One region of the Bacillus sp. FJAT-45066 genome, then DNA from elsewhere that is predicted to be linked to it. Evidence: a T-box and tRNA genes for the amino acid it is inferred to sense, from the RefSeq annotation. Region 1 holds a T-box; the other holds one or more tRNA genes.

The links. The T-box of region 1 lies ahead of ileS (isoleucine--tRNA ligase). A T-box ahead of a tRNA ligase gene usually reads a tRNA of that ligase, here a tRNA-Ile.
Region 2: it encodes a tRNA-Ile, which carries the amino acid that the T-box ahead of ileS (isoleucine--tRNA ligase) is inferred to sense. The anticodon was not compared.

Annotation. Positions count from the first base shown of each region.
Region 1 covers NZ_NISQ01000001.1:1,567,429-1,579,833, reverse strand. Annotated here, with positions in the region: gene sigG (RNA polymerase sporulation sigma factor SigG) at 1-451, shown strand, start outside; gene CDZ92_RS07990 (YlmC/YmxH family sporulation protein) at 763-1,026, shown strand; gene pgeF (peptidoglycan editing factor PgeF) at 1,141-1,956, shown strand; gene CDZ92_RS07980 (YggS family pyridoxal phosphate-dependent enzyme) at 1,980-2,654, shown strand; gene CDZ92_RS07975 (cell division protein SepF) at 2,677-3,144, shown strand; gene CDZ92_RS07970 (YggT family protein) at 3,150-3,422, shown strand; gene CDZ92_RS07965 (YlmH family RNA-binding protein) at 3,425-4,198, shown strand; gene CDZ92_RS07960 (DivIVA domain-containing protein) at 4,281-4,781, shown strand; T-box leader at 4,846-5,071, shown strand; gene ileS (isoleucine--tRNA ligase) at 5,412-8,183, shown strand; gene lspA (signal peptidase II) at 8,284-8,790, shown strand; gene CDZ92_RS07945 (RluA family pseudouridine synthase) at 8,790-9,704, shown strand; gene pyrR (bifunctional pyr operon transcriptional regulator/uracil phosphoribosyltransferase PyrR) at 9,899-10,453, shown strand; gene CDZ92_RS07935 (solute carrier family 23 protein) at 10,587-11,894, shown strand; gene CDZ92_RS07930 (aspartate carbamoyltransferase catalytic subunit) at 12,172-12,405, shown strand, end outside.
Region 2 covers NZ_NISQ01000001.1:503,326-515,730, forward strand. Annotated here, with positions in the region: gene CDZ92_RS02490 (DUF1189 domain-containing protein) at 1-94, opposite strand, end outside; gene CDZ92_RS02495 (Na/Pi cotransporter family protein) at 331-1,971, shown strand; gene CDZ92_RS02500 (DUF456 domain-containing protein) at 2,038-2,520, shown strand; tRNA gene CDZ92_RS02505 (tRNA-Ile) at 2,572-2,645, shown strand; gene pfkA (6-phosphofructokinase) at 2,969-3,928, shown strand; gene CDZ92_RS02515 (superoxide dismutase) at 4,093-4,701, shown strand; gene CDZ92_RS02520 (MFS transporter) at 5,132-6,418, shown strand; gene CDZ92_RS02525 (peptidoglycan D,D-transpeptidase FtsI family protein) at 6,654-8,816, shown strand; gene CDZ92_RS02530 (PstS family phosphate ABC transporter substrate-binding protein) at 9,014-9,961, shown strand; gene pstC (phosphate ABC transporter permease subunit PstC) at 10,204-11,085, shown strand; gene pstA (phosphate ABC transporter permease PstA) at 11,087-11,971, shown strand; gene pstB (phosphate ABC transporter ATP-binding protein PstB) at 11,989-12,405, shown strand, end outside.

The sequences.
Region 1 (12,405 bases):
TCCTATTCGGGTTTCAAGGTCTCTTCGTGATATTGCTTACAAAGCTTTGCAAGTAAGAGAGCGACTAATGAGCGAAACATCGAAAGAGCCTACAGCGGAGGAAATAGCAAAAGTACTAGAGGTACCACATGAAGAAATTGTTTTTGCATTAGATGCTATTCAAGATCCAGTATCTTTATTTGAGCCAATTTACAATGATGGTGGAGACCCTATTTTTGTAATGGACCAGTTAAGTGATGAGAAAAACAAAGATATTCAATGGATAGAAGAACTAGCACTAAAAGAAGGTATGAGAAGATTAAATGACAGAGAGAAGCTTATATTGAGAAAACGATTTTTCCAAGGAAAAACACAAATGGAAGTTGCTGAAGAAATTGGAATCTCCCAAGCTCAAGTGTCGCGTTTAGAAAAAGCAGCAATAAAGCAAATGAACAAAAATATTCAAAGTTAATCGCTGAGTAAGTTTCAAATTGTAAGAATACAATACGAAAACGAATAATTAAATTAAATTTCCTAATTGTAATACAAAATAAAAAGAACATATTATTATTGTTAACAAAAATGTTCGTTTTCATTAAACGAACCGTGTTTATGGAATTGAATCCGCACTAAAAAATAAAAACACCTTTCGGACAAGCGTCCGAAAGGTGTTTTTCATGTTTTAAAAATACATAGTTTTAAATAATTCTATGTTTTCTTTCATGAACATTCCTATCCTCGTCATATAATGAATTATTAGGGTGAGAATAGGAGGTAATCGTTATGGTAAAAATATCAGACTTTCAATTAAAAGATGTTGTTAGTGTTTCGGAAGGAAGAAAATTAGGTAACATAGGGGATATAGATATAAATTTAGCAACGGGAAAAATCGAAGCAATAATAATTACAGGTGGAGGAAAAATGTTAGGCTTCTTCGGTAAAGATGAAGAGGTTGTCATTCCTTGGAGAAATATTGTAAAGATTGGGTCCGATGTTATTCTAGTAAGGTATCAATCAAAAATAGAAACAAATTTTGAAGAAATGTAATAATTGAAGATAAAAACATGAATTTTGATGTCGAAATTATCATTAAAACTCTAATAAATAGAAAAAATATGGTACAATATGAAGTAATATGAAGCATGAAAAGTAGGTGTAAAAGTGACTGAACCATTTCAATTAATAAATGAGAGCTTTCTCACAATCTCAGAATGGCAAAACCAACAGCCTAATTTAACTGTAGGGTTTACAACTAAAAATGGTGGGGTTAGTCACGGCAATTTTTCTTCCTTGAATTTAGGTTTACACGTAAACGATGATGAACTGAGTGTACAGCAAAATAAAAAGTACTTAGCAAACCTTTTATCTTTATCTACTAACAAATGGGTAGGATGTAATCAAGTTCATGACAATAAGATCATGAAGGTAGAAAAGAAACATGCAGGTGCTGGTGTAATGGATGAAGAAACTTCTATTCAAAAAACGGATGGCATCTATACAAAAGAGAAAGACATTTTATTAACGTTATGTTTTGCTGACTGTGTTCCACTCTATTTCTGGACAGAAAATATGGTTGGATTAGCACACGCTGGATGGCAAGGCACTGTGAAACTAATTGGTCCAGAAATGATTAATAAGTTAGTGCGTGAGGAAGAAATAGACCCTAAAGAAGTGAAAGTTGCTATAGGTCCGTCTATTTCTTCTGAACACTATATTGTTGATGATAAAGTAATCAATGCAGTTACCCCATTAATACATAAAGAAGAAAAACATCTAGTTTATAAAGAAATTAGTGAAGGGCAATATTCATTGGATCTAAAGTTATTAAACAAACTTTTACTTCTAAAAGTTGGAGTAAAAGTAGAAAATATTTTAGTATCTAACTTTTGTACGAGTGAAAATAGTGACCTTTTCTTTTCTCATAGGAGAGATAAAGGAAAATCAGGAAGAATGATAAGTTTTATTGGAATGAAATAACGGTAAAGTAGGAGGCTTATGTCTTGTCGGTAAAACAGAACTTTGCTCATATTAAAGAGAATATTAAAAGAGCATCCATAAGCATTAGTCGTAATGCTGAAGAAATTCACATCATTGCTGTTACTAAGTATGTCTCTATTCAAAGGGCAAAAGAAGCAGTGGATGCTGGAGTACAACATTTAGGTGAAAACAGAGACGAAGGGTTTCTCCAAAAATGGGACGAGCTGAAAGACACTGTTTCCTGGCACTATATCGGTACGTTACAATCAAGAAAAGTGAAGAATGTTGTAGATAAGATAGATTACTTACATTCATTAGATAGAGTTAGCCTAGCCGAAGAAATTGAAAAGCGTGCCAACAAGGTAATTAATTGCTTTATCCAAGTGAACACTTCTGAAGAAAAAAGTAAGCATGGAATTCAACGTAGTGAAGTATTGCCTTTTATTAAACAACTCGAACAGTTTAAAAAGATTAAAGTAGTTGGGCTAATGACTATGGCTCCTTTTACGGATAATGAAGAAATAGTGCGGGATTGTTTTAGGGAACTTAGGAATCTACAGCAAAAAGTACAATCTTTACATCTAGAACATGCACCATGTAAGGAACTATCAATGGGAATGTCAAATGACTATATAATTGCAGTTGAAGAAGGCGCTACGTTTATTAGAATTGGTTCTGCACTTGTAGGTAACGAATAATAATTAGGAGGGTAGAAGAAAAATGAGTATTAGAACTAAAATAAAGAGCTTATTTGCATTAGAGGATGAATACGAATATAAAGAACAAGAGACTTTTGAAGAAGAAGTTGTTCAAGAACCTAAGAAAACTCGTTCCTCCTTTCATCAAACTCAACCAACAAAGAATACACAAAATGTTGTAAGTTTACAGAGTGTCCAAAAGTCTGCCAAACTAATATTAATGGAACCAAGAAGTTATTCTGAAGCACAAGAAGTAGCAGACCATTTGAAGAGCAGAAGAGCGGTTATTGTAAATTTACAACGTATTCAACCTAGTGAGGCAAGAAAGATTGTCGATTATTTAGGAGGAACGGTATACGCAATAGATGGCCGTCTTGAACCAATTGGAAAAGATATTATTATTTGTACTCCAGATAATGTTGATATTGCTGGATCTATCTCTGAATTTATGCAACATGAAGAAGACTATAATAGTAGTAAAAGGTGGTAGTTAACTTGGTATTTATATTGAATTTAATCCTACAACTAGTTGGAATATATACCATATTGTTAGTAATATATGTTTTAATGTCATGGTTTCCTAATGCAAGGGAATCTTCTATTGGGCGTATGATAGGAAAAGTTTGCGAGCCTTATTTAGATATGTTTCGAAAAATCATACCGCCACTTGGTATGATTGATATCTCGCCTATTGTTGCAATTTTGGCTTTACGTTTTGCATCAGATGGTTTACTTTATTTATTTAGAATCCTAGGCCTTTATCCTTAAAAATGTCCATATATCAGCATTTCAGGAAAGAGGAACATGAATTTATTGATAAGATAGTTAGTTGGAAAGAATATGTACAACGTGTATATACTTCTAAACTTACAGATTTCTTAGATCCAAGAGAACAAGAAATATTATCATCCATCATTGGTCAAAACGGCGAAGTGCAATTTATTTTAAACGGCGGGCATCCTAATGCTGAAAGAAAGAGAGCTTTTATTTTTCCACATTATATTGTTCCAAACGAAGAAGATTTTCAACTGAAAGCATTTGAAATTCAATATGCTCAAAAATTTGTAAAGATTGACCATAGACATGTTTTAGGAGCATTAATGAACATTGGTTTGAAAAGAAGTAAATATGGTGATATTTCCATAGCTGGAAAAGATGTTTTTATTGTTGTATCCACTGAAATAGCTGACTTTGTAAAAATGGAGTTAAATGAAGTAGGTAAAGCAACTGTTACCCTTAAAGATATTCCTACTAAGCAAGTAAAGCTGGATGTGGAGAAATGGGAAGAGGCTAGTACAACTGCTTCTTCTTTGCGAATTGATACGATCATCGCATCCGTATATAATATCTCTCGTCAAAAGGCTCAAATACTTATCGAAGGTCAAAAAGTAAAAGTGAATTGGAAGTTAATCGACCAAACATCTTTTGATTGTGAAGAAGGAGATGTTATATCTGTTAGAGGATTTGGTCGTAGTAAGCTTGTTTCTGTAGATGGTAAAACTAAAAAAGATAAATATCGAATTATTGTAGGAAAACAAAAATAATCGCAAAATAAGCAGGATTTATAATTTTTTTGTCGAAAATACTTATAACATCAGTAATGAGATCTTATTGGAGGTGGCCTAGATGCCGTTAACACCACTTGATATTCACAATAAAGAATTTAGTAAAGGATTTCGCGGATACGACGAAGACGAAGTGAATGAATTTCTAGATCAAGTAATCAAAGATTACGAAATGGTCATCCGTGAGAAGAAAGAATTAGAGGAAAAATCAAAAGACCTTAACGAACGCCTTTCTCATTTTAGTTCAATAGAGCAAACGCTTAATAAATCTATTTTAGTTGCACAAGAAACAGCTGAAGATGTGAAAAGGAATGCTCAAAAAGAAGCAAAACTTATCATTAAAGAAGCAGAGAAGAATGCAGACCGCATTATAAATGAATCATTAATCAAATCAAGAAAAATACAAGTTGAAATTGAAGAGTTGAAAAAAACGTCAAAAGTTTTCCGCAATCGTTTTAAAATGTTAATTGAAGCTCAATTAGATATGATTAGCAGTGACGATTGGGAGCATTTAATGGAGTATGAAAACAAAGAAGAAAAAACGGAAGAAAATCGAGTATAACCTTGATATCTTTTCTTGTTTTTTGTATAATACGTACACAATAACTGTTTAACTTTAATATTATATTAAAACGTTGATAGGGACAGTAATTTCTACATATTGTTTATTTAAGCGAGTCGAGGGTGGTGAAAGCTCGACAAAACAAGTGGAAATGAATATCACCCTAGAGTGCCAAGCTGAAATAACAGTAAGCTTCGCCGGTTTATTCACGTTACGAATACTAAGTGGGTAAAGATTTTTTAACCTTTACCAAACTAGGGTGGTACCACGGGAGTTCTCTCGTCCCTTTTAGGGATGAGAGAACTCTTTTTATTTATTTTTATCTTGATACAAGATTAATTATTTTATTTTTCTTGGGAATGCACATAATGCACCATGAAGTATAATTAGTTTAGCATTCTAAATACTAACCTAACCTAAGTTGTTGTTAGCACGAGTTGCGAGACGCCTGCGGGAGTGTGTGTCAAGGGAGACCCCGCAGGCGTAAGCGCCGAGGAGTAGGTTTTTTCACGATAGTGAAAATAACCTTCCTTTTTACCACCCGCGGAAAGCGAGCAAATCGTGTAACAACAACAATTAGTATCCAACGAATAACTTTTCATGGTAGCAATAGAAAATGGAGGAATTATCATGGAGTACAAAGACACATTACTTATGCCAAAAACAGATTTCCCAATGAGAGGAAACCTACCTAATAGAGAACCTCAAATGCAAGAAAAATGGTCCGAAATGGACATCTATAAAAAAGTACAAGAAAGAACAAAAGGCAGACCTTTCTTCATCCTACACGACGGACCACCATACGCAAATGGTGACATCCACATGGGTCACGCATTAAATAAAGTTTTAAAGGACTTCATCGTTCGTTATAAATCAATGAGTGGTTATCACTCTCCGTATGTGCCTGGTTGGGATACACATGGTTTACCAATCGAAACAGCATTAACGAAGAATAAAAAAGTAAACAGAAAAGAAATGTCAGTAGCTGAATTCCGTAAACTTTGTGAAGAATATGCATATGATCAAGTCGATAGGCAACGTGATCAGTTCATGCGTTTAGGAGTAACTGGTGATTGGTTCAACCCATACATCACATTAAAACCAGAATATGAAGCGCAACAAATTAAAGTATTTGGTGATATGGCAAGAAACGGTTTAATCTATAAAGGCTTAAAGCCTGTATATTGGTCTCCATCAAGTGAGTCAGCACTTGCTGAAGCGGAGATTGAATACCAAGATAAACGATCTGCTTCCATTTATGTTGCCTTCTCAGTAGTCGATGGCAAAGGCGTTTTAGAAGGAGACGAAAGTTTCATTATCTGGACAACAACTCCATGGACAATTCCTGCTAACTTAGGTATTTCTGTACACCCTGAATTAGATTACAGCATTGTAAAAGTAGAAGATAAGAAGTTTGTTATTGCAACTGAACTATTAGAAGCAGTAACTAAAGAACTTGAATGGGAAACTGCAGAAGTAGTGAAGACAGTAAAAGGAAAAGAATTAGAGCATGTTCTTGCTAAACATCCATTATACGATCGCACTTCACTTGTTATGTTAGGTGAACACGTTACAACTGACGCTGGTACTGGGTGTGTCCATACTGCACCAGGACATGGAGAAGATGACTTTGTAGTTGGTCAAAAATACGGCTTAGACGTTTTGTGTCCAGTTGATAGTCGTGGATATATGACAAATGAAGCAGCTGGATTTGAGGGGCTTTTCTATGATGAGGCAAACAAACCAATTACTGAAAAACTAACAGAAGTTGGTGCCCTGCTAAAACTAAGTTTTATCACACACTCTTACCCACACGACTGGAGAACGAAAAAACCTACAATTTTCCGTGCAACAGCTCAATGGTTTGCTTCCATTGATAAAATCCGTGACCAATTACTAGAAGCGGTTGCAGAAACAAAATGGGTTCCAGCATGGGGTGAAACACGTCTGCACAATATGGTTCGTGACCGTGGAGATTGGTGTATTTCTCGTCAACGTGCATGGGGTGTTCCAATTCCAGTATTTTATGCGGAAAATGGGGAAGCAATTATTACGGATGAAACGATTAACCATGTTTCAGCACTATTTAGAGAGCACGGTTCAAATATATGGTTTGAAAAAGAAGCGAAAGACTTATTACCTGAAGGATTTACTCATCTAGGAAGTCCAAACGGTCACTTCTCTAAAGAAACAGATATTATGGATGTTTGGTTTGACTCTGGATCTTCCCATCAATCTGTATTAGAAGAAAGATATGACCTACAACGTCCAGCCGATCTTTATTTAGAAGGTTCTGACCAATATCGTGGTTGGTTTAACTCTTCTTTAACAACTGGTGTGGCAGTAACTGGAAAAGCTCCTTATAAAGGAATTTTAAGCCACGGTTTTGCACTAGATGGACAAGGAAGAAAAATGAGTAAATCATTAGGAAATGTAGTACTTCCATCAAAAGTCATGAACCAACTAGGTGCTGATATTTTACGTTTATGGGTAGCTTCCGTTGACTATCAAGCGGATGTAAGAGTTTCCGATGATATTTTAAAACAAGTTGCTGAAGTTTATCGTAAAATAAGAAACACATTCCGTTTCTTATTAGGAAATCTTGCGGACTTTGATCCAAATCAGCATGCTGTTAATGTAGAAAACCTAAGAGATGTAGATAAATATATGTTAGTGAAATTAAATAATTTAATGTCAAAAGTGAAAAAGGGTTATGATGAGTATGAGTTTGCAACAATCTATCATGCTGTACACAACTTCTGTGCAATTGAATTAAGTTCATTCTATTTAGACTTTGCGAAAGATATTTTATATATTGAAGCAACGGATAATAGTGAAAGACGTGCCATTCAAACAGTGTTATATGAAACATTATTAGCATTAACAAAATTAGTAGCACCTATTTTGCCTCACACGGCAGATGAAGTGTGGTCTCACATTTCATTTGTACAAGAGGAAAGTGTTCAACTAGTAGATATGCCTGAAGCTTTATCTATTTCCAATTCCGATGAAATTGAAAAGAAATGGGATGCATTTATGGAGTTACGTGATGATGTATTAAAAGCATTAGAAGTTGCTCGTAACGAAAAAGTTATTGGAAAATCATTAACGGCGCACGTTACTTTGTATCCAAATGTATCAACAAAAGAGCTACTAGATTCAATTGAAGAAAATGTTCAACAATTATTTATCGTTTCCGGACTGACAGTTGAAACTTCGAAAGAAACTGCACCTGAAAATGCACACGTATTTGAGAACGTAGCCATTACGATTGAAAATGCAAAAGGCGAAACTTGTGAACGTTGCTGGGTTGTAACACCGACAGTTGGAGAAGATACAGATCACCCAACGCTTTGCCCACGTTGTGCATCTGTTGTGAAAAATAACTATACGACAAATTAACATATGAAAAGGGTGCTCGAAAAGGGTTGATTACCTTTATTCGGGCACTCTTTTTAAATGGATAATAATAAATTGTACGTTAGGATTTCATTTTGCTATAATGAAAGGTAGGAAATTTTCGAATCGTGGAGGAATTGTTGTGAGATACTATCTTATCGCACTTATTGTTATCTTATTAGACCAAGTCACAAAATGGCTAGTAGTACAGTATATGGAAATTGGTCAACATATTAAGATCATAGATAACTTCTTATATCTATCATCCCACCGAAATGCTGGAGCAGCGTGGGGAATTTTAGAAGGACAAATGTGGTTCTTTTACATCATTACAGTAGCAGTAGTTATTGGATTAATAATTTATATGCAAAAATTACCGTCAGACCAAAATTGGATGAAGTTAGCCTTAGCGTTAATGTTAGGTGGAGCAATAGGAAACTTTATTGATCGCTTATTCCGTAAAGAGGTTGTAGACTTTGTTAATACGTATATTTTCACTTACGACTTTCCTATTTTTAACGTTGCAGATTCTGCATTAGTTGTAGGAGTAGGTATCATATTAGTATTAACGATATTAGAAGGTAAAAAGGAAAAGGAGCAAATTAATTAATGAATGAAACTTTACAACATCATGTAGAAGAAATAGAAAAAGGGGACCGTATTGATAAAGTTATTTCTTCCCTTAATGAAGAATGGTCAAGAAATCAAGTTCAACAATGGATTAAAGATGGAAATGTATTAGTAAATGAACAAAAAACAAAACCTAACTACAAATGTAGTATCGGTGATAAATTAACAATTATGATTCCAGAACCAGAAGAATTAAATGTTACTCCAGAAGAAATGAATTTAGATGTCTACTACGAAGATGCGGACGTTATTGTAGTAAACAAACCAAAAGGAATGGTTGTACATCCAGCTGTAGGACATGCAAGTGGAACATTAGTAAACGGCTTAATGGCACACTGTAAAGACCTTTCTGGAATTAATGGTGTCCTTCGTCCAGGTATTGTGCATCGAATCGATAAAGATACATCTGGTTTATTAATGGTAGCAAAAAATGATTTTGCGCATGAAAAGCTAGTAAATCAACTAGTAGCAAAAACAGTAACAAGAAAATATCAAGCAATCGTACACGGAGTAATTAAACATGATGTTGGTACAATTGATGCTCCAATTGGTCGTGATAAAAAAGAACGTCAAAGTATGTCAGTTACAGATGAAAATAGTAAGCATGCAGTAACACATTTCCGTGTTATAGAAAGATTTAATGATTTTACACATGTAGAATGCCGCTTAGAAACGGGTAGAACACACCAAATCCGCGTGCATATGAAATATATTGGTTATCCTCTAGTTGGTGATCCAAAATATGGCCCAAGGAAAACATTACCAATTGAAGGTCAAGCATTACACGCTGGCGTATTAGGATTTGTGCACCCAAGGACAGAAGAATATTTAGAATTCTCAGCACCAATTCCAACAGAATTCGAAGAACTATTAAAATCGTTAAAAAGTGATTGACAGCTCGACATTATTCTGCGATAATCATTTTAACAAGATAGACCTTTAACAGGCAGTCCCGTGAGGCTGAGAAGGTAACGGATACAGTAGGAGAAATTGTAGGGATAAATGTATCTCTATGTTTCCTCATACTACCTAAACCTCTCATCCATATAGGGTGAGAGGTTTTTTCGTTACGTAAAACGAAAAAAGAGGTGAATAAAATGACGCAAAAAGCAATTGTACTAGACGAGCAAGCAATAAGAAGAGCATTAACAAGAATCGCACACGAAATAATTGAGAAAAATAAAGGAGTAGAAAACACAGTACTTGTAGGTATCAAAACTAGAGGAATCTACATCGCAAAGAGACTTGCGGAAAGAATTCATCAGATAGAAAATAAAGAAATCGCAGTAGGCGAAATCGATATAACTCTTTACCGAGACGACTTAACTACTAAAACAAGTGACAATGAACCGTTAGTAAAAGGCTCAAACTTGCCTGTAGACATAACAAACAAAAAAGTAATCTTAGTAGACGATGTGCTATTTACTGGTAGAACTGTTCGAGCAGGTTTAGATGCTTTAATGGATAACGGAAGACCATCTCAAATTCAACTAGCAGTATTAGTGGATAGAGGTCATCGTGAACTACCAATACGAGCTGATTATGTAGGAAAAAACATTCCAACTGCTAGCTCTGAAAAAATTGTCGTAGAACTCTCTGAAGTGGATGTATTAGATCAAGTTAGTATACATGAAAAAGAATAAGACCCTTTAATGAAGTCCAGAGAGGCTTGCAAAGGGGGAACAAGGAGCATACGTATGTATACGTCTACCTCCTTATGACCTCTTTGCGAAATTCGTAAAGAGTTTTTTTATGCAAATTATAGGAGGAACACATATGAATGAAAAACCAGTATTAGACGTACATGAAAGACCAGCATTGCCAACCTGGGTAATGTTAAGTTTACAACATTTATTTGCCATGTTTGGGGCAACTATTTTAGTACCAATGATTGTGGGACTTAGTCCTGCAGTAGCATTAGTATCAAGTGGTCTTGGTACTTTAGCATATCTACTAATAACTAGAGGACAAATTCCTGCTTACTTAGGGTCATCCTTTGCTTTCATTGCACCAATTTTAGCAGCAACAGCATTCGGTGGACCAGAAGCAGCCATGTTAGGAAGCTTTTTTGCAGGTATCGTATATGGCTTAGTAGCTTTACTAATAAAAAAACTTGGTCACGGTTGGATTATGAATGTGTTACCACCTGTAGTAGTAGGTCCAATCATTGTTGTAATCGGATTAGGATTATCTGGAGTAGCGATTAACAACTCTATGTATGTTAACCCAGGTGCAGAAGTGCTTGAATATAGTGGAGTACACTTTACAGTAGCGCTTCTAACGTTAGCATTAACAGTAGTTTGTGCAGTTTTCTTAAAAGGATTTTTCGGAGTAATTCCAATTTTAATAGGTGTAGTTGGTGGTTATACAATCGCTTACTTCTTTGGTCTAGTAGACTTTACTCCAATCCAAACAGCAGCTTGGCTACAAGCACCACAATTTTTAGTACCATTCGTAACGTACACACCAGACTTTAAATGGGCTATATTGTTGATTATGGTTCCAGTAGCAGTAGTAACAATTGCAGAACATATCGGAGATCAAATGGTATTAGGTAAAATTACAGGAAGAAACTTTGTAGAAAAACCAGGATTACACCGCTCAATTTTAGGAGACGGAGTTGCAACAATTATTGCTTCTTTCATCGGTGGACCCCCAAATACTACTTATGGCGAAAACATCGGTGTGTTAGCGATCACGAGAGTATTTAGTGTGTTCGTAGTAGGTGGAGCTGCAGTACTTGCTATACTGTTAGGGTTTGTTGGAAAGGTTGCGGCCTTTATTACAACGATTCCAACACCGGTAATGGGTGGAGTATCCATCCTACTTTTCGGAATAATCGCTTCAAGTGGATTCCGTGTACTAATTGATAATAAAGTAGACTTCGGAGTTAAAAGAAACTTAATCATTGCATCAGTAATCGGAGTAATCGGTGTAGGTGGAGCATTCATCCAAGTTGGTGAAAACATCAACATTCCTGCTATGGCATTAGCAGCTATCATTGGAGTAGTACTAAACCTAGTTTTACCTGGTAAAGATTCATATACACCAGAAGACGAAAAACAAAATAGTCAAGCAGGTTAAACCTTTTAAAGCTAGTCCAGAGAGACTAATAAGGGTGTGCAACTGCTAGTTTAATAGAGTTTATACGAAGGATATGCTAATACATGCTCCTTCCAATAAGCTTCTTTAAAACATGCTTTTAAACACCCTATTCAAGATGAATAGGGTGTTTTTTATAAGGATTCATTAGTAATACTACTTGATATATAAAACTTAGAGTGCAGCGGAAAGGAACAAACAAGTTATTGTATCTAAAAAAAGTATGAGAAAAGAGACTTAAAAAACAGGAGGGATGAACGTGAAGCATCTACGAACGATGAGTGACCTTACAGTCGATGAGATCTATGTATTAATTAAAGAAGCAATCCAATTCAAGAATGGCGAAACTTGGAATGTAGACGAACAAATTTTCGTATGCAACTTATTTCACGAGGCAAGTACAAGAACAAAAAGTAGCTTTGAAGTAGCCCAAAGAAGTTTAGGGATGGAAGTTATACCTTTTGAAGTATCTACATCAAGTGTACAAAAAGGC
Region 2 (12,405 bases), 1.1 Mb from region 1:
CATATAAAATGGATTTTCCGATTCCCTGGAAGCGAAATGTTGCCATATCTTTAGGGGAATACAAACTTTTTATAAACTGTTTAAAAATGTTCACGAAGCTCACCCTTTATGAAAAAATATTTTATGACCATTTTATGTTATCTTATTTTGGGTATCTTAACAATAAATACATCGGATTATTACAACAATGTAAATATTAAGGAGGCTAATGTTAAGATATTGTAAATTTCACATAAAAGTATTTACAATTGATTTAAAAATCGTTAATAATTGTTATTGGCTTTGTAGATGTTTGTCGAATTACATATTTGGATTAAGGGGTTGAATTTTTTGGAATTAGATGTTCAAAGAATTATATTTGAATTTATCGGTGGCCTGGGTATTTTCCTATTCGGAATTAAGTACATGGGTGACGGATTACAAAAGTCTGCAGGTGATAAACTTCGTGATATTTTAGATAAAACGACAACAAACCCTTTTATGGGAGTTTTAGCAGGTATATTTGTAACAATCTTATTGCAGACAAGTACTGGTACTACTGTATTAACGATTGGATTAGTTAACGCAGGTTTTATGACACTACGTCAAGCGATTGGTGTCATTATGGGTGCGAATATTGGTACAACAGTCACAGCATTCATCATTGGTATTAAAATTTCAGATTATGCGTTACCAATCATTGCTGCTGGGGCATTTTTACTATTCTTCTTTAAAAATAAACGTTTACAATATTTAGGCCAAGTTGTATTTGGTTTTGGTGGACTATTCCTAGGACTAAAAATAATGGGTGATGGATTAAAACCATTAACACATGTACAAGCGTTCCATGACTTAACCGTTTCGATGAGTACCAATCCAATACTTGGAGTAGTAATAGGAACTGTGTTTACAGTCATTGTTCAAAGTTCAAGTGCAACTATTGGGGTCCTTCAAGAATTATTCGGACAAGGTGCTTTATCATTACAAGCAGCGTTACCTGTTTTATTCGGTGACAATATTGGAACAACCATTACTGCTGTTCTAGCTTCTATAGGTGCTTCAGTTGCTGCTAGAAGAGCTGCATTAACTCATGTAATCTTTAATGTCGTAGGTGCCACAATTATTATCATCATAATTGTACCTTTTACAATATTAATTGATAACATCCAACAAGCATTACAATTAAATCCACAAATGACAATTGCATTTGCACACGGTATTTTCAACGTGTCCAACGTAATCATTCAATTTCCATTTATTGCATTACTAGCTATATTAGTTACTAAACTAATTCCTGGACAAGATAGTGCAGTGGAATATAAAGCAAATAAATTAGATCCATTATTTATTGAACAATCACCTTCATTAGCATTAGGTCAAGCAAAAGAAGAAGTTGTTCGCATGGGTGAATTATCGGTTGTAGGTCTTGAAGAAACAAAAGCTTACTTAGTAAATGGAACTCCTAAACATGCAGAAGTAGGTTTCCAGCTTGAAGATGCAATTAATAATATGGATCGTAAGATTACCGACTATTTAGTAAAACTATCTTCTGCTTCTTTATCTGCAAATGAATCGGAAGAACATTCGATGTTAATGGATTCAGTACGTGACATTGAACGTATCGGTGACCACTTTGAAAATATCCTAGAGTTAGTTGATTACCAAATCTCTAATAAAGTAAAACTTACTGATCAAGCTGATCAAGATCTAGATGAAATGTTCACATTAACTATTAAAACGGTACAAGAAGCTGTTGAAGCTTTAAAAACTGGTAATAAAGAATTAGCAAGAGATGTAAAATTAAAAGAAGACCAAATTGACAGAATGGAACGTACTCTTCGTAAGAAACATATTATGCGTTTAAATGACGGATTATGTTCTGGTCAATCAGGAATCGTATTTGTTGATATTATTAGTAACTTAGAGCGTGTCGGTGACCATGCAGTTAATATCGCTGAGGCTGTTCTAGGAGAAAGTCACGGTACATTATAATAAATGGGAGACGGGGGAATTTAATTCTCCCGTTTTCTTATATTTTCTATAAAGGAGAAAGTGATGATGGATTTCATTTATTGGCTACTATTATCTATATTAATCGTTCTTTCTTTTGTCGGGTTAATATACCCAATCATTCCAAGCGTTTTATTGTTGGTTGGAGCATTTTTGTTATATGGAGTATTTTTCACTTTCGAACCTTTCTCTTTTTTGTTTTGGGCAATACAGCTTTCTTTTGTTGCTTTGCTTTTTGTAACAGATTATGTAGCGAGTGTTATTGGTGTAAAAAAGTTTGGAGGTAGTAATTATTCTGTTTGGGGTAGTACGCTTGGGTTAATTGTTGGACCATTTGTTATTCCGGTTATTGGAATTATTGCTGGACCTTTTATTGGAGCGTTTATGGCAGAACTAATTTTTTCAAAAAAATCTATAAAAGAGGCGATGAAAATTGGAACAGGTTCTGTAGTAGGTCTCTTCTCGAGTATCGTGGCAAAAAGTATTATTCAAATTTTGATGGTAATTTACTTCTTCATAGTAGTCATTTGATATTGACAGAATAGTTTGTTGCATGTTAATTTATAACAAAACATTATACATGGACCCTTAGCTCAGTTGGTTAGAGCAGACGGCTCATAACCGTCCGGTCGCAGGTTCGAGTCCTGCAGGGTCCATTCAAACTAGAAACCTCTTAAATATTGGTTTCTTTTTTTATCTATTCGTGGATAAAATTGTATTTTTTAATGGATATTATATAAGATAAATAGAAGAACAAGCATTTATAAAAGACGGTCTTAAACAGAGCCACCCAAGTTGATGATAGCACGAGTTGCGAGACTCCTGCGGGAGAAGCGGGAAACGGGAGACCCCGCAAGAGCGTAGCGATGAGGAGGCTCCCGGCCCGCCCGCGGAAAGCGAGTAACTCGTGCTATCATCAACTATTAGTTCCGCAAATTTACTTTCAGGGTAGCCAAATAATAAAAAGAGGTGTTCCATTTTGAAGAAAATTGGTGTATTAACAAGTGGTGGAGATTCACCAGGAATGAATGCCGCAGTTAGGGCGGTTGTCAGAAAAGCAATCTATCATAATATAGAAGTTTACGGTATTTACCAAGGCTATGCTGGATTAATATCTGGGAATATAAAAAAATTAGAGTTAGGATCTGTAGGTGACATCATTCATCGCGGCGGAACCATTTTGTACACTGCAAGATGTGAAGAGTTTAAAACATTAGAAGGTCAAAAGAAAGGAATCCAACAATTAAATAAGTTTGGCATTGAAGGGCTTATTGTAATTGGTGGGGACGGTTCTTATAAAGGTGCGCAAAAGCTAACTGAACATGGATATCCGTGTATAGGTTTACCAGGAACTATTGATAATGATATAGCCGGAACAGATTTTACGATTGGGTTTAATACTGCCTTACATACTGTTATTGATGCAATAGACAAAATACGTGATACAGCTACTAGTCATGAACGTACTTTTATAATTGAAGTTATGGGTCGCCATGCTGGAGATATTGCCTTATGGGCAGGACTAGCTGGTGGTGCGGAATCTATTATCATTCCAGAAGTAGGGTATCAATTGGAAGAAGTAGTTTCTCGTATTCAAAAAGGTTTAGAGCGTGGTAAGAAACATACCATAATTGTATTAGCTGAAGGAGTGTGCAGCGGTACTGATTTTGCACAGCAATTAGAAGCAGCCGCTAATATTGATACGCGGGTATCAGTATTAGGACATATACAGCGTGGCGGTTCACCAACCGCTTTTGATCGTGTCCTTTCGAGTAGATTAGGTGCACGAGCTGTAGAATTATTAGTAGAGGGAAAATCAGGACGAGCTGTTGGAATGGAAAACAACAGATTAGTTGATTATACATTTGATGAAGTTTTTGCAATGCCACATACAATCGATGAAAGTATGTATAGACTTTCAAAAGAGTTATCGATTTAAGATGGAATGAATAAAAACAAGCGAAAAAAGAAAATATAAAATTTGTTTGAGGCAGATTGTTTGAAACTAGAATATATTTTTGGTAATCTTGAGTTAAAGAAACCGGTAGTTAATACTGCCAAGTTTCAGAAATTTCTACATATTAAAATTTGGAGGAGATATTTATGGCATACGAATTACCGCAATTACCTTATGCTTATGACGCTTTAGAACCACACATTGACAAGGAAACAATGAACATTCACCACACAAAACACCACAACACTTACATTACAAATGTAAACGCAGCTTTAGAAGGTCATGCTGATCTTGCAGCTAAAAGTGTAGAAGAATTAATTGCTAACCTTGACGCTGTACCTGAAAACATCCGTGCTGCAGTTCGCAACAACGGTGGTGGTCACGCTAACCATAGCTTATTCTGGACACTTTTAACTCCAGGTGGAGCAAGTGAGCCAACAGGTGAATTAGCTGACGCTATCAATAGCAAATTCGGAAGCTTAGAAAACTTCAAAGAAGAGTTCTCTAAAGCAGGTGCAACTCGCTTCGGTTCTGGTTGGGCTTGGTTAGTAGTAAACAATGGTGAGTTAGAAGTAATGAGCACACCAAACCAAGACTCTCCAATCATGGAAGGTAAAACTCCAGTTTTAGGTCTTGACGTTTGGGAGCATGCTTACTACTTAAATTACCAAAATCGTCGTCCTGATTACATTTCTGCATTCTTCAATGTAATCAACTGGGATGTAGTTGCTGACCTTTACAGCAAAGCAAAATAATAATATAAAATTGACGCCTGTTCCTTTTCGGAATAGGTGTTTTTTATTGTTTTACTCTCATACGAAGATGGATCGAGCAGTGTTTTTCGTTTCATGATTAAGAACACTTAACAATTACTTACTTGTGTTTCAATTCGTATGGGTTGTGTTTCAATTTGCATCCGTTTTGTTTCAATTTGAGAAATTTGCGTTTCAATCCAAACGCTCGTCTTTCCATGTGTTTCAATACATATATGTTGTGTTTCAATTCGTGCAACTTGTGTTTCAATTTGGATAATTTGTGTTTCAACCCTACACCTGGCATTTCCGTCTCAGTTAATTTGCTCCTAAAATTTAATTATTTTTCGGTAAAAACTAACATTCCAAACTAAAACACATATCTAAAGTTCCTTTAAGCCAAAATAACGGTAAGTTAAAGGAGCGAGTACATATGGTTAGATTGAGAAAAGTAATTGGAGACGTAGAAGTTAATAAAGATTTAATATTGTTACTTGTCATTGGTGGCCTGTATTCATTAAGTATCGCCTTATCTAATACGTTTGTGAACGTCTATTTATGGAAGCAATCTGGTGAGTTTAAAGATTTAGGAATGTACAACTTAGCTATTGTCATATTACAACCTCTAACTTTTATATTAGCTGGCAGGTGGGCAAAAAGAATAGACAGAGTTATTGTATTAAGATTAGGTGTTATCTTCCTTGCAATATTTTACATAATGGTACTGTTCATCGGTGAAAATGCCTCATCCTTTCTGCTTTTATTAGGAGGATTACTAGGTGTCGGTTATGGATTTTACTGGCTAGCCTTTAACGTGCTAACTTTTGAAATTACTGAACCGGAAACAAGAGACTTTTTTAATGGTTTCTTAGGGATCTTAACGTCGCTTGGAGGAATGATTGGCCCGATAGCTGCTGGACTAATTATCTCCAATATGGCTAAATTTACGGGCTATACTGTTATCTTCTCTACATCACTCCTACTATTCTCAGCTGCAGTCGTATTAAGTTTTTTCCTAAGAAGAAGAGGTGCAGAAGGGAGCTACGAGCTATTTTCTATAATTAAAGAACGAAAAGTGAATAAAAACTGGAGCAATGTGACAGCGGCACACTTTTTTCAGGGACTCCGAGAAGGAACTTTTATCTTTGCGGTTTCTGTTTTAGTTTTTATTACGACGGATAGTGAATTGGCTCTCGGTACATTTGGGTTAGTCAACTCAGCAGTAGCATTTGTTTGTTATTATTTAGCAACAAGACTTATTAAGAAACATATGCGTAAAAAATCGATATTAATTGGAGGACTACTTTTATATGCAGCGGTTTTCTTATTAGTATTTGAGCTAACCTATATTAAATTGTTAATGTATGCAGTAGTTATTGCAATTGCTTACCCAATTCTTTTAGTACCGTACATATCTATCACGTATGATGTAATAGGTAAAAGTAAAAATGCTGCTGAAATGAGAATTGAATATGTAGTAGTACGTGAGTTGTTCCTTAATGGTGGAAGAGCTGTTTCCATTCTTATGTTCTTAGTAGCTGTCATATTTTTTGATGAAGCAAAAAGTATCCCGGTTTTGTTAGTTATCATAGGTGCAGGCCACGCGTTAATTTATCCCTTTATTAGGAAGGTCAATTTAGAACAAAGTCCACCAACTAAACAACCTCCACAAACGGTTGTTTCCACATTAAGAGATGGAGAAGGGGAGTCAACTCCGTAACTAATCTGAGTTAATTTCATAATTACGGTTCGTTGAATGAAAAACGAAAATATTTGGATATGAAGATAAATATGTTCGTATATAAAGTAGTAATTAAATCTTTATTTACAAGTGATATATTTAGTTTTTCGTTTAGTAGTCATAAATTATGTAACGAACTCATTTATTAATAGAAAAAATCAGCTTTTTCATTTAAAATGGAGAATAGGAAAATAAGAATGAAAAGGTGGAATACATGACTTCCCAAAATAAAAAGAAAAAAAAGAAAAATATGCCTAATAGATTAAACCTTCTTTTCTTTGCAGTATTTTTACTATTCTCAGGTCTTGTCCTAAGACTTGGGTTCGTGCAAATTGTTCACGGTGAAAATTACCGAAAAGAGGTAGACCGCACAGAGAACATTACCGTAAATGCTCCAGTGCCACGTGGAAAAATATACGATCGAAACGGCAATGTTGTGGTAGACAATAAACCGTTAAACGCAATTACGTATACTCGTACGCAATCTACACCGCGTAGAGAAATGATCGAAGTTGCTGAAAAATTAGCACAGATGATTGAGTTTGAAGATAAATTTGAAGAGAAAATTCAATTTCGTGACAAACAAGACTTCTGGATTATTAGAAATCCAGAAGAAGCAAGAGCATTGATAACAGATGAAGATCGGGAGAAAGTGAACGAGGGAGAATTGGAAGAGAAAGATTTGTATCCTCTACAACTAAGTAGAATTACGGAAGAAATGGTAAGTGAATTTACTTTAGAAGACTTAAAGATTTTATCCATATTTAGGCAAATGAATAGTGGTTATGCTTTAACTCCTCAAACGATAAAAAATGAAAATGTAAGTGATAGAGAATATGCCATCATTAGTGAACGTTTAAGTGACCTTCCTGGTGTGGATACAACAGTGGACTGGGACAGAGATCGATTGTTTGATAATACTCTAGGTTCCTTGTTAGGAAAAGTGGGGGATATTCCAAGCGAAAGAGCTACAGAATTACTTGCAAGAGGATATAGTCGTAACGATAGAGTAGGTACTAGCCAATTAGAATATCAATATGAAAATGTACTTCAAGGACAAAAAGCCCGTGTGCGTAATGTGACAGACCAAAGTGGGAACTTATTAATGCAAGAACCCGTATTTCCAGGTCAACGTGGGAAAGATTTGGTTCTATCTATTGATATGGAATTTCAGTTAGAAGTGGAAAAGATTATTGAATCTGAGTTGCTTGAAGCAAAACAAAATAGTTATGCAGAGTTTTTGGATCGTGCTTTTGTTGTTGTTTTAGATCCAAACACTGGAGAAGTTTTATCGTTAGCAGGGAAAGTTGTTAATAAAGACGAAAATGGACAATGGAAGTTAGTTGACAATGCCCTAGGAACTATTTTAGAAGCATATGAGGCTGGTTCTACTATAAAAGGTGCAACCATCTTGGCAGGATTTGACACTGGAGTTATTTCTCCGGGAACTGTTTTATATGATACACCGATTTCCATCGCTTCCACACCTACGAAAAGGTCTTGGCAAACAATGGGGAACATTAACGATCTTGAAGCGCTAGAACGTTCTTCAAACGTTTACATGTTTAGAACAGCTATGTTTATGGCTGGAGGGAATTATGTTAGAAATCAACCACTTCCTATCAGAGCAACTGCTTTTGAAGACTTCAGAAGTTATTTAGCTCAATTCGGCCTTGGTGTTCATACAGGAATTGATTTACCAAGTGAATCAACAGGTTTAAAAGGTCCCGGGAAAGCCTCGGGGTTAATACTCGATTTAGCGATTGGTCAATACGACTTGTATACGACGATGCAATTAGCACAATATGTTTCTACTATTGCAAATGGTGGTTATCGCCTAAGACCTCAAATTGTTCGAGAAATTTTAGAACCAAGTGGAGGGGAAAAATCAGGTCAAGTGTTACAGCCTTTCAAACCTGAAGTTCTAAATAGACTAACCATGAGTGATGATCACATTAGCCGGGTACAAGAAGGTTTCCGAAGAGTTTATTTTGGTAGTAGAGGAACTGCAGCTGGTTCTAGTGCAAAGCAATATAAACCTGCTGGTAAAACTGGTACAGCTCAGAAAAACTTTAGTATCTACACTAGAGATGAAGAAGGTAAAATTATTAGTGAAAGAAAAATTAATTCCAACCATACAAACCTTGTTGGTTATGCTCCTTACGATAACCCAGAAATGGCGTTTGCGGTGGTTGTTCCTTTTGCTTCTACAAACACACAAGTTTCTGGTGGTGTTAACTCTAAGATTGGAGACCGAATAATTGAAGCATACTTTACTCTCCAAGAAAGAAGAGCAAAAGGGCAACCGAACATTCAAGAACAAGAAGAATTAGAAGAACAAGAGGACATGGAAGAAACAGAAGAAGAAAATGATTAAAACAAAAGCACTCAATTCCTAAGTTTTAAGGAATTGAGTGTTTTTTTGTCCCCAATTTTCTACACTTTACTACATAAAACATCTACATTTACAAAACGTTAACATTCGATTCATACTGCATTAACAGTTAGGCTTTAATATAAATCTCGTAGGACAAAACAAATACAAAAAACAAAACCTTTAGGGGGAATTTAGAAATGAAGAGCTTTAAACGATTACTTGTATTAGCAACGCTAGCATTAGTTACAGCATTTGCTGCAGCATGCTCAAACGAAAGTACTGGAAGTAACGGAGACTTAGACGGTAGTGTAGTAGTCGACGGATCAGGTACTGTTTATCCTCTAATGGCCAAGCTAGCAGAAAACTATATGACAGAAGAACAAGAGGGAGTTTCTGTTGAAGTAAGTCGAGCAGGTACAAGTGCTGGATTTAAAAAGTTCTTAGTTGAAAATGGTACAGATTTTAATAATGCTTCTCGTCACATTAAAGATGAAGAGAAAGCAGAAGCAGATAAATTTGGTTTAGATGTTATGGAATTAAAAGTTGCACTTGACGGCTTAACAGTTGTAATTCATCCGGAAAACGAATGGGCTTCTGAACTGACTGAGCAAGAGATTATTGATATTTTCTTAGAAAGTGGTAATAAAAAGAACTGGTCGGACGTAAGAGCTGATTTTCCAAACGAGCCAATAAAAGCTTTTGGTCCTAACGAAAACCATGGTACTTATGAGTTCTTCTGGGAAGTTATTTTAGGAAAAGAAGATTTACGCTCTGATGCTAACTTACAACAAGAGTATTCAACACTTGTTAACTTAATTTCTGAAGACAAAAACGCAATTGGATTCTTTGGATTTGGTTACTATGTTAATAACACAGATAAACTTAAGGCTGTAAAAGTAGACTTTGGAAACGGTCCTGTTGAACCTACTTTAGAAACAATTAAAGAAGATGGGGCTTACGCTAACTTTACTCGTCCTGTGTTTACTTACTTAAACGTTAATCATGCGAAAGAAAAAGCACAATTAAAAGACTTCGCATTATACGTAGTTAAAAATGTTAACAACGTCGCAGGTGAAGTAGGATTTGCTCCTTTAACAGAGGATGAAATCAACGCTATGGTAAAAGAATTAGAAGCTATTAACTAAGTAAGTTTCATAATATATTACTACAATACGTTTCAATAAACGTAACGCAATTATGAAATCAGCTCAACTAAATAGATGATGAGAAGATGAGTGTGAAAGTTGCTCATCTTCTATCTATTTACTTATTGATATATAAGTAAACGCTTATATGGCTATTGGATGAAAGGGGTATTCTTAAATTGGCTACCGAAAAAACAGAACAAGTTAATGTGAAAGAGCTAATACAACAAAATAAAAGCTCGATGAACATAAATAGCATTGCTGAAAAAGTTATGCCCAAAGTGTTGTTGCTTGTCGCAACGATATCTATCTTAACTACTATTGGGATCGTATTTACGCTCTTATCAGAAACAGTTGAGTTTTTTAAAAGAGTTCCATTCTTAGACTTTTTCACAGGAACGACTTTAAGACCATTAGGTGAAAATGCTCAATTTGGCGTGTTACCACTTATTACAGGTACATTAATTTCCACACTAATCGCAATGCTAGTAGCAATACCAATTGGTTTAATGGCTGCTGTATATTTAAGTGAATATGCATCGGATAAAACTAGAAGAACATTAAAACCAATATTAGAAGTATTAGCTGGTATTCCTACAATTGTATATGGTTTCTTTGCTTTTACGTTTGTTACACCAATTTTAAGAGAAGTAATTCCTAGTCTTCAAGCAACGAATATCCTCAGTCCGGGTATAGTTATGGGGATTATGATTATTCCAATGGTTGCTTCTTTATCTGAAGATGCAATGAGTGCCGTACCTAATTCGATGAGAGAAGGAGCACTTGCGCTTGGATCTACAAAATTAGAAGTTTCATGGAAAGTAGTTATTCCTGCAGCTATCTCAGGTATCATCGCATCATTTGTATTAGCAATTTCACGTGCAATCGGAGAAACAATGATTGTTACTATTGCTAGTGGTAGTACGAAAAATTTCACGTTTGATGTTACGCAATCTATGCAAACGATGACGGCTTACATTGTGGAAGTAACAGGTGGGGACGCACCAGCAGGTTCAACCCTTTACTATAGCTTATATGCTGTTGCAATGACACTATTTGTATTTACATTAGTTATGAACTTATTTGCACAGTATATTTCTCGTAAATATAGGGAGGAATATTAAGATGAAATACGTTGATGTGGCCCAAGTACAAAAAAAGATGAATACAAGATTACTAATAAATAGCTTAGCGAAATATATATTTTTAATGGCTACTCTAGTTGGATTAGTAGTTTTAGTCATTCTATTTTACCGTGTTATTTCACAAAGTATGGGTTGGATAGACTTTCAATTTATTACGGGTAAACTTTCAACGATGGCAGACCGTGCAGGGATTATGGGTGCCATTTTAGGTACGTTATGGTTAATGGCTGTTGTAGCCCCTGTTACGATGTTGCTAGGTGTTGGTACAGCGATTTATCTAGAAGAATATGCGAAAAAAGGTAAGCTGCAACAGTTCTTGCAAACAAATATCGCTAATTTAGCTGGTGTTCCATCTATCGTTTTCGGAATTTTAGGCTTAACGATTTTTGTAAGGACAGCCAACTTAGGTGGTGTAGTACTTGCTGGGGGACTAACGATGTCTTTATTAGTACTTCCTATCGTGGTAGTAGCTAGTCAAGAAGCAATTAGAGCAGTGCCAGGGTTTTTAAGAGAAGCCTCCTATGGAATGGGTGCAACGAAATGGCAAACAATTAAAAATGTTGTTTTACCTGCATCATTACCAGGAATTTTAACAGGCACAATTTTAGCATTATCTAGAGCAATTGGTGAAACAGCTCCATTAGTAGTAATTGGTATTCCAGCATTATTAATCCCTTTCCCAGGTGGATTTATGGATCGCTTTACAGCCTTACCAATGCAAATATACTATTGGACAATTGATTCAGCTCTTGTTGCAGAATATGTAAACTTGGCAGCCGCTACAATTGTAGTGTTACTTTTAGTTTTATTATTAATGAACTCAATTGCTGTGTTTATTCGAAATAAATATCAAAGAAGATTCTAATCTTGGAGGGGTTTTCCATGGCAGTAACAACGATCGAACGTGAAAAAAAGAACGTACAAATACAAACTTCTGTAAATTTAACTGCAAATAATAATATTCAAAATAAAAAAATCGTTTACGATACGAAAGATTTAAACTTATGGTATGGCAAAGACCATGCTTTAAAAAATATAAATCTATCTATATATGAAAATGAAGTAACAGCTATCATTGGACCATCAGGCTGTGGTAAATCAACCTATATTAAAACGTTAAATAGAATGGTAGAACTTGTACCGATTGTCCGTATTTCTGGTAATATTCAATATAGAGAAAAAAGTATTTTCAGTAAGGATTTTCGTGTAGAAGAATTAAGAACGAATGTAGGAATGGTTTTCCAAAAGCCAAATCCATTTCCAAAATCAATTTATGAAAATATTATATATGGCCCTAAA